DNA from 2 places in the Pseudomonas sp. R5-89-07 genome. Region 1 is predicted to be linked to the other one. Evidence: riboswitches for the same ligand, from Rfam matches in the RefSeq annotation. Region 1 holds a riboswitch; the other holds the start of a gene.
The links. A riboswitch is a leader RNA that binds a small molecule or an ion and turns the genes downstream of it on or off. The one in region 1 is predicted to bind cobalamin.
Positions count from the first base shown of each region.

Region 2: linked by a shared signal. The riboswitch ahead of cobO (cob(I)yrinic acid a,c-diamide adenosyltransferase) and the one ahead of C4J94_RS18025 (ABC transporter substrate-binding protein) in region 1 are both predicted to bind cobalamin.

Region 1 covers NZ_CP027727.1:3,944,255-3,948,523, forward strand. Annotated here, with positions in the region: gene C4J94_RS18015 (M4 family metallopeptidase) at 1-165, opposite strand, end outside; gene C4J94_RS18020 (DNA/RNA non-specific endonuclease) at 300-1,229, shown strand; cobalamin riboswitch at 1,267-1,461, shown strand; gene C4J94_RS18025 (ABC transporter substrate-binding protein) at 1,576-2,586, shown strand; gene C4J94_RS18030 (iron ABC transporter permease) at 2,583-3,587, shown strand; gene C4J94_RS18035 (ABC transporter ATP-binding protein) at 3,584-4,269, shown strand, end outside.
Region 2 covers NZ_CP027727.1:4,256,553-4,260,821, forward strand. Annotated here, with positions in the region: gene C4J94_RS19365 (cobyrinate a,c-diamide synthase) at 1-1,027, opposite strand, end outside; gene cobO (cob(I)yrinic acid a,c-diamide adenosyltransferase) at 1,024-1,635, opposite strand; cobalamin riboswitch at 1,714-1,949, opposite strand; gene C4J94_RS19375 (sorbosone dehydrogenase family protein) at 2,049-3,362, shown strand; gene C4J94_RS19380 (C40 family peptidase) at 3,497-4,036, opposite strand; gene C4J94_RS19385 (C40 family peptidase) at 4,181-4,269, opposite strand, start outside.

The sequences.
Region 1 (4,269 bases):
TTTGGCGGGTACGGCGACCATGCGCAACGAGCGGAACGTGCTGTCCTTGGCGCGCGTGCGCAGCGCGACCTCCCGTTGCGCTTTATCGCCGTGGCGCGCGATCTGGTCGAGCATGTACGGCGGGATCAGGCAGAAAATCGGATTACGCGGTTGGCGAACACACATAAGCTGGCTCCTTTTTGGCGTGTGGTGAACGGCCGGTTAACGAGTTCAGGATAGACCCGAGTCTGCCGCCTGGGCCAAATTGTCATGAAATCATGTTGCAGTCGTGTTTATCCGATACCCATGAGGAATACCCAATGCCCACACGCAACGTCAAAATCGACCTGGCCTACCGCCCAAGGCTGGCTGACCTTCGGCCCTTGATCACGCCCACGCGCTCCCTGCTGGAAGCCAGGGCCACGGCGCCACGCGTCACCGCAGCCAAGGACCTGCAAGACCGCCGCGGCTACGCCGAGGATTTTCTCGGCAGCTTCGGGGTGCCCTGGCCCACGCTGGACCCGGCCCAGGCAAGCGACGCCCAGCCCGGGCGCCTGGACTACACGCACTTTTCCATCAGCATGTCGCGCTCCCGACGGCTGGCCCTGTGTGTCGGCGTCAACATCGACGGCGCAAAACACGTGGATATCGTGCGCAGCAACGACACTTGGGCCTACGATGGTCGCCTGCCCATCGACGCCCAGGTGGGCGAAGACCTTTACGCCGGCAATGGCCTCGACCGTGGCCACCTGGTGCGGCGCCAGGACCCCAACTGGGGCGACGACGCGAACACCGCCAATGGCGACACGTTCCACTTCACCAACTGCTCGCCGCAGATGAGCGGCTTCAACCAGAAGACCTGGCTGGAACTGGAAGACTACATTCTCGACAACAACCAGCGCTGGAAAGCCCGCGCCAGCGTATTTACCGGCCCGGTGTTCGCCGACGACGACCGCCTGTACCGTGGCGTGAAAATCCCCAAGGCGTTCTGGAAAGTCGTGGCCTACCTCAGCGACGACGGCAAACCCTCGGCCAGCGCCTACATGATCGACCAGAGCCGCGAACTGGGCCAACTGGACCTGGTGTTCGGCCCGCTCAGGACCTACCAGCGCAGCGTGATCCAGATCGAACAGTTGACCGGCATCCACTTCGGCAACCTCGCCGACTACGACGGCTTCAGCAACGAAGAGCGCGCCACGGGAACGCGCATCGAAGCGCTGATCCGCGAGCCTGGGGATATCCGCCTGTGACCGGTGTCACTTCGACCTCCCTCTCAAGGGCCGAATCAACTACCATAGCGCCGCCGGTTCCCCCACGGGACTAATAGGGAATTCGAAACGCCGCCCGCGACGTCAATCGAAACTGCCCCCGCAACTGTAGGTGCCGAGCCTGCTCCCCACTGCCACTGGACATTGTCCGGGAAGGCCGGAGCATGGCGACGACGCATCAGTCAGGAGACCTGCCGGCCCAGTGACTGACTAACCGGCGGGGTGTCCGGGAAGGCCATCCTTGCCCTGCCCGGCCGGCAGCGCTCGTGGGTGTTTTTCCGTACCGTACCTCCCCTGCTTCACCTACGGTTCAAACGGAGATTGCCCCATGCTGCCACGCATTACGGCCCTGATCATCGGCCTGGGTTGCTGTGCCCTGGCCCAAGCGGCGCCTACCCACTTCCCGCTGACGCTGGAAAACTGCGGCAACCCCATCACGTTTCAGCAAGCGCCAGCGCGCAGCGTGACCATTGGCCAGGCCGCCACCGAGATGCTGTATGCGTTGGGCGTAGGCGATAAAGTGGTCGGCACCTCGCTGTGGTTCAACGATGTTTTGCCGCAGTACAAGGCGCAGAACGACAACGTCGAGCGCCTGGCCAATAACGAACCGAGCTTCGAAGCGGTGATCGCCAAGCGCCCGCAACTGGTGGCCGCCGAGCTGGAATGGGTGGTCGGCCCCCAAGGCGTAGTGGGCACCCGCGAACAGTTTCACGAGCTGAACATCCCCACTTACCTGCTACCTTCGGACTGCGAAGCCAAGGACAATCGGGTGGGCGCCGACGGCACGCGACTGGAAGCGTTCCGTATCGAGACTATCTACAAGAGCCTCAGCCAACTGGCCGAGATCTTCGACGTGCAAGCTCGCGGCCAGCAGCTTACCGACCAACTCAAGGCGCGCCTGGCCACATCCATTGCCACCGCGCAGCGCAAAGGTTTGAAGCAGGCCAGCGCACTGGTGTGGTTTTCCAGCGCAGAAATGGCCAGCGACCCGTACGTGGCGGGCCACAAAGGCGTTCCCGAACTCATGCTGCAAACCCTCGGTCTGCGCAACGTGGTGCAGTCCGATGAAGAATGGCCTGCCGTCGGCTGGGAAACCATCGCCAAGGCCAACCCCACCTTTCTGGTGATCGCGCGCATGGACCGCCGCCGCTATCCCGCCGACGACCATGAAAAGAAACTGGCCTTCCTGCGCAGCGATCCGGTGACCCGCAACATGGACGCGGTAAAGCACAACCGCATCATCATCCTCGATGCCCTGGCGCTGCAGGCCAGCCTGCGCACCTTCGATGGCCTTGAACAACTGTCTGCCGCCATCGACGGCTACGACCTGCCGCAATGATACGGACCCTGCTCGCCCTCACGCTGCTGTTGGTCGCCCTGCTTGCCGGTGTGGCCATCGGCGAAACCGCCATCTCGCCGCAGGTGGTGCTGCAGGTGCTCGCCAACAAACTCTGGGCGGCCGGCTACGCACTCGACCCCATCGATGAAGGCGTGGTGTGGAACTACCGCCTGACCCGCGCCCTGGTCGCCGGCGCCTGTGGTGCGGGCCTGGCGACCTGTGGGGTGATCCTGCAATCATTGCTGCGCAACCCGTTGGCCGACCCTTACCTGCTGGGCATCAGCGCCGGCGCTTCGACCGGTGCGGTGCTGATTGCGTTGATCGGCGTGGGCGGCGGTTTGATTTCGTTGTCGGCCGGCGCATTCGTCGGTGCCATGGCCGCGTTCGCGCTGGTGATTCTGTTGGCGCGGGCCAGCGGCTCGTCCAGCGGCACCGGGCAGATCATCCTCGCCGGCATCGCCGGCTCGCAGCTGTTCAATGCGCTCACCGCGTTCCTGATCACCAAATCCGCCAGCTCCGAACAGGCGCGCGGCATCATGTTCTGGCTGTTGGGCAACCTCAGCGGCGTGCGTTGGCCATCGGTGTGGCTGGCGGTGCCGGTGGCGCTCGCGGGGCTGGTGGTGTGTTTGTGGCATCGGCGTGCACTGGATGCGTTTACCTTCGGCACCGATTCGGCGGCCTCCCTCGGCATCCCGGTGCGGCGCGTGCAGTTTGTCCTGGTGGGCTGCGCGGCGGTGGTGACGGCGGTGATGGTGTCGATTGTCGGCTCTATCGGGTTTGTCGGGCTGGTGATCCCCCATGCCGCACGCTTGATACTCGGCACCGCGCACTCGCGTTTGTTGCCCGCCAGCGCCCTGGGCGGCGCGTTGTTTCTGATCGCCGCCGATGTGCTGTCGCGCACCCTGATCAAAGGCCAGGTGATTCCAGTGGGCGTGGTCACCGCACTGGTGGGTGCGCCAGTATTTGCGCTGATCCTGATTGGCCGGAGAAACGCGCGATGAATGTATTGAGTTGCAGCGGGCTGGGCTTCAGGGTGCGTGAGGCGCAGCTGTTGCGCGACATTAACCTGCAGGTCGCGTCGGGTGAAACCCTGGGCATCGTCGGCCCGAATGGGTCGGGCAAGTCGACCTTGCTCAAGTTGCTCGCGGGGTTGCGTACACCGGCCAACGGCGAGGTACGCCTGGGCGATCAGCGTTTAGGCGACTTGTCCCGCCGCACTATCGCGCAGCAAATGGCCGTGGTGGAGCAACAGGCCGATACCGACGACGCCATCCGCGTGTTCGATGCCGTTGCCCTGGGCCGTACGCCATGGCTGTCGGCGCTGAGCCCATGGTCGAGCGAAGATGACGCCATCGTACGCCAGGCCCTGCACGACGTGGACGCCACCCACCTGAGCCACCGCGCCTGGCGCAGCCTCTCCGGCGGCGAACGCCAGCGCGTGCATATCGCCCGCGCATTGGCGCAGCGGCCGCAGATTCTGCTGCTGGACGAGCCGACCAACCACTTGGATATCCAGCACCAACTGACGATTCTCAAAGGCGTGCAAGCGCTACCGGTTACCACTCTGATTGCCTTGCACGATCTCAACCAGGCGCTGACCTGTGATCGCCTGGCCGTGCTGGATCGTGGGCGATTGGTGGCGCTGGGCACGCCACTGCAGGTACTGACACCGGAGCGGTTACA
Region 2 (4,269 bases), 310 kb from region 1:
GCAGTTCGGCGCGGTTGCCGTCGACATCAGTGAGCGAGTCCAGCAGATACAGCATGCCGCCACATTCGGCGAGCAAGGGCTTGCCGGCCGCATGGTGAGCGCGGATGGCGTCGAGCATCGGTGTGTTTTCCGACAGCGCCAGGTGATGCAGCTCCGGGTAACCGCCAGGCAAATAGAGGCTGTCGGCTTCAGGCAATGCGCCGTCATGGATCGGCGAAAAGAAACTCAACTCGGCACCCATCGCGCGCAACAGGTCAAGACTGGCACCGTAGGTGAATGCAAAGGCTTCGTCACGGGCCACAGCAATGCGTACCCCGGCGAGCAACGGCTCGGCGACGATCACTTGCGGCGCGGCAAACGTCACCGGCGGCGGCAAGGCAACTTCGCAACTGCTGCCCAACGCCTCGGCGGCGGCGTCCAGACGCACGTCGAGGTCATTCAGTTCGCTGGCCTGCACCAGGCCCAAGTGACGGCTGGGCAATTCGATGCCGGTTTCACGCGAAAGCGCGCCGTACCAGCGCAAGCCTTCGGTCAGGCTGCCTTCGAGCAACTGCGCGTGGCGCAAGGTACCGACACGGTTGGCGAGCACGCCGGCGAATGGCAAGTCCGGCTGGTAGCGCGCCAGCCCCAGCGCGAGCGCGCCAAAGGTTTGCGCCATGGCCGTGCCGTCGATCACCCCCAGCACCGGCACACCGAAGTGGCGCGCCAGGTCGGCGCTGGACGGCGTGCCGTCGAACAGGCCCATCACGCCCTCGATCAGAATCAGGTCGGCCTCCCCCGCCGCTTCCCACAACAAACGTCGACTTTCCTGCTCGCCGACCATCCACATGTCCAATTGATACACCGGCGCACCGCTGGCGCGTTCGTGAATCATCGGGTCGAGGAAGTCCGGCCCGCATTTGAATACGCGCACCTTGCGCCCCAGGTTACGGTGCAGGCGCGCCAACGCGGCGGTGACGGTGGTTTTGCCCTGGCCGGACGCCGGTGCGGCGATCAATACGGCCGGGCAATGACGGGGCTGATTCAAAGTTCGACGCCTTTCTGAGCCTTGATACCGGCCTGGAACGCGTGCTTGAGCATGCCCATTTCAGTGACGGTATCGCCCATTTCGATCAGCTCGGGCTTGGCGCCACGGCCGGTGACCACCACGTGCTGCATCGGCGGCCGCGCTTGCAGGTCACTGAGCACCTGGTCCAGATCGAGGTAGCCGTGCTTGAGGGCGATGTTCAATTCGTCCAGCACCACCAGGCCAATGGCAGGGTCATTGAGCATCGCCCGGGATACCGCCCAGGCCGCTTCGGCGGCGGCGATATCGCGCTGGCGATCCTGGGTTTCCCAGGTGAAGCCTTCGCCCATCACGTGGAAGCGAACCTGCTCGGGGAAACGTCGGAAAAACAACTCTTCCCCCGTACTGTGGCGGCCCTTGATGAACTGCACCACGCCGCACTGCATGCCATGCCCCATGGCCCTGGCCAACATGCCGAAGGCCGAGCTGCTTTTGCCCTTGCCATTGCCGGTCAGCACCAGCAGCAAACCGCACTCATTGGGCGAATTGGCGATGCGTTCGTCAATCACGGCTTTTTTGCGCAGCATGCGCGCCAGGTGGCGCTCGTCGCGGTCGGGGGTATCGGTCATGGCAGCTCTCCGTTGGGGCTGGACAAAAACGGCGGGCAGGAAAAAAGAAAAACAGACAGCCAAGCATCGCCCACCGTGATGCTGTTGAATGTTTCAGGCCGGTCTCCGGGCTCATGAGTGGCGCTAAGGCCGGCGCTGCGCCTTCCCATATCGTGTGGATACAGTGGCAGAAGGCAGCGTCTTGACTCATTTACCGTTGCGGGGGCAGCGCCGGAATTGCGGCGGCACTGTGTACAAGTGCGCTCACTCACCGGCTTCCCTGTTTCACTCTGTTGACGCATACGCCACAGAGCACCTGGAACAAGCCGCGAAGGTTAGTGGGTTGGGGGTGGAGCGTCAATTAAAGCTGGCCCTGTACTTGAACCATCAAGGTGATGTGCTTCTCTACCCTTACAGGTATTCAGGAGAACACCATGCACAAAACCAGACTCGCCCTACTGATCATGCTGGCCGGCACGCTCGCCGCCTGCGGAGAAAGCTCGACCCTGCAGGTGGTCGACGGCACCGGGCCCTCGCCCACGCTGCCGGAACCGAACAAGACGCTGATCCCCACCGTGAATATCGCACCGGCGGTCGGCTGGCCGGACGGCGCCAGGCCAACGGCCGCTGGCGGCACCCAAGTGGCTGCGTTCGCCGAGGGTCTGGACCATCCGCGCTGGCTCTATGTATTGCCCAACGGCGATATCCTGGTGGCCGAGACCAACGCACCGCCCAAGCCGGATGACAGCAAGGGCGTGCGCGGCTGGGTGATGGAGAAGGTCATGGGCCGCGCGGGGGCCGGTGTGCCGAGCCCGAACCGCATCACCCTGCTGCGCGACGCCGACCACGACGGCGTCGCCGAAACGCGCACGGTGTTCCTGGAAAACCTCAACTCGCCGTTCGGCATGGCCCTGGTCGGCAACGACCTGTACGTGGCGGATTCGGACAAGCTGCTGCGCTTCCCTTACCAGCCTGGCGAAACCGCGATCAAGGTGGCAGGCACCAAGGTCGTCGATTTACCAGGTGGCAGCCTCAACCATCACTGGACCAAAAACGTGATCGCCAGCCGCGATGGCAGCAAGCTGTATGTCAGCGTCGGCTCCAACAGCAACGTCGGCGAGAACGGCCTTAAAGCCGAAGAAGGCCGGGCGGCGATCTGGGAAGTCGACCGCGCCACGGGCCAGCATCGTATTTTCGCCTCTGGCCTGCGCAACCCCAATGGCATGGCGTGGGAACCGCAGAGCGGCAAATTGTGGACGGCGGTAAACGAGCGCGATGAAATTGGCAGCGACCTGGTGCCGGACTACATCACCTCGGTCAAGGATGGCGCATTCTACGGCTGGCCTTTCAGCTACTACGGGCAACATGTGGATGTGCGCGTCAACCCGCAGAACGCGGAGCTGGTCGCCAAGGCCATTGCGCCGGATTATGCGGTGGGCCCTCATACCGCCTCACTGGGGCTGACATTCGCCCAGGGCAACAAACTCCCGGCGCAGTTCAGCAACGGCGCGTTCATCGGTCAGCATGGTTCGTGGAATCGCAAGCCGCACAGTGGCTACAAAGTGATCTTCGTGCCGTTCGAGGGTGGACAGCCTAAAGGTCTGCCTGTGGATGTGCTGACCGGGTTCCTCGACAAGGATGAGAACGCCATGGGCCGGCCGGTGGGCGTGGTGATCGATCAGCAAGGCGCTTTGCTGGTGGCTGATGATGTGGGGAATAAGGTGTGGCGGGTGTCTGCTGCCAAGTAGACCCTCTCATGCACACCACAAAGCAATGTGGGAGGGGGCTTGCCCCCGATAGCAGTGTGTCGGCCACTGGAGATAGTGACTGATACACCGCCATCGGGGGCAAGCCCCCTCCCACATTTGGTTTGGTGTTTTGTTCAGGGATTTCGCGCCAGGTTTGCCGGCAACACCCGCTTGGCGCTCAGGTAGGCATTCTGCCAATACGCCTTTGACAGGGTATCCAGCTTCACCGTACCGCCGGTCTGCGGAGCGTGCACAAAACGGCCTTCGCCCACGTAGATGCCCGCGTGGCTGACCTGCGAACCGCCACCGGTGGCAAAGAACAACAGGTCACCGGTTTGCAGGTTTTGTTCGCTCACGTCCTGGGCGCGCATCACGATCAGCTCGCGGGTGGTACGTGGCAAGGAGATACCCGCCGCATCGCGGTAGACAAAGCCAATCAGGCCGCTGCAATCAAACCCAGAGTCCGGTGTATTGCCGCCCCAACGATAAGGCGTGCCCACCAGGCCCAGCGCGCGGAACAGTACGTCTTCGGCGGCGGGCGAGAAATTCTGGGTGGAATAATTGAACACCGGCTTAGGCTTGGCTGCGACGGGCGCGGGCGGCGGTGGACGGCTTGCGCAGGCGCTGAGGAGCGCGGCGCAAACAAGCAGAATGAGGCGGGCCGAGGTCGACATGGGCAGAACAATCCTGATCTGGATGCGGCTTTCGCTGCCGAACGCTGAAAACCAGAACGCGCAAGCAAAGCTCGCGCGAACGGATTACAACAATATCCAGGGATTCTAGCGCTTACACGTCAAACTTCAAGTATCACTTTAACTTTACTTACTGGCGGTAACCGTCGACGGGGCCATGGCGAGTGCGCGCTTGGCTTCGATGAAGGTTTTGCTCCAGTAGCTGTCGCCCAGAT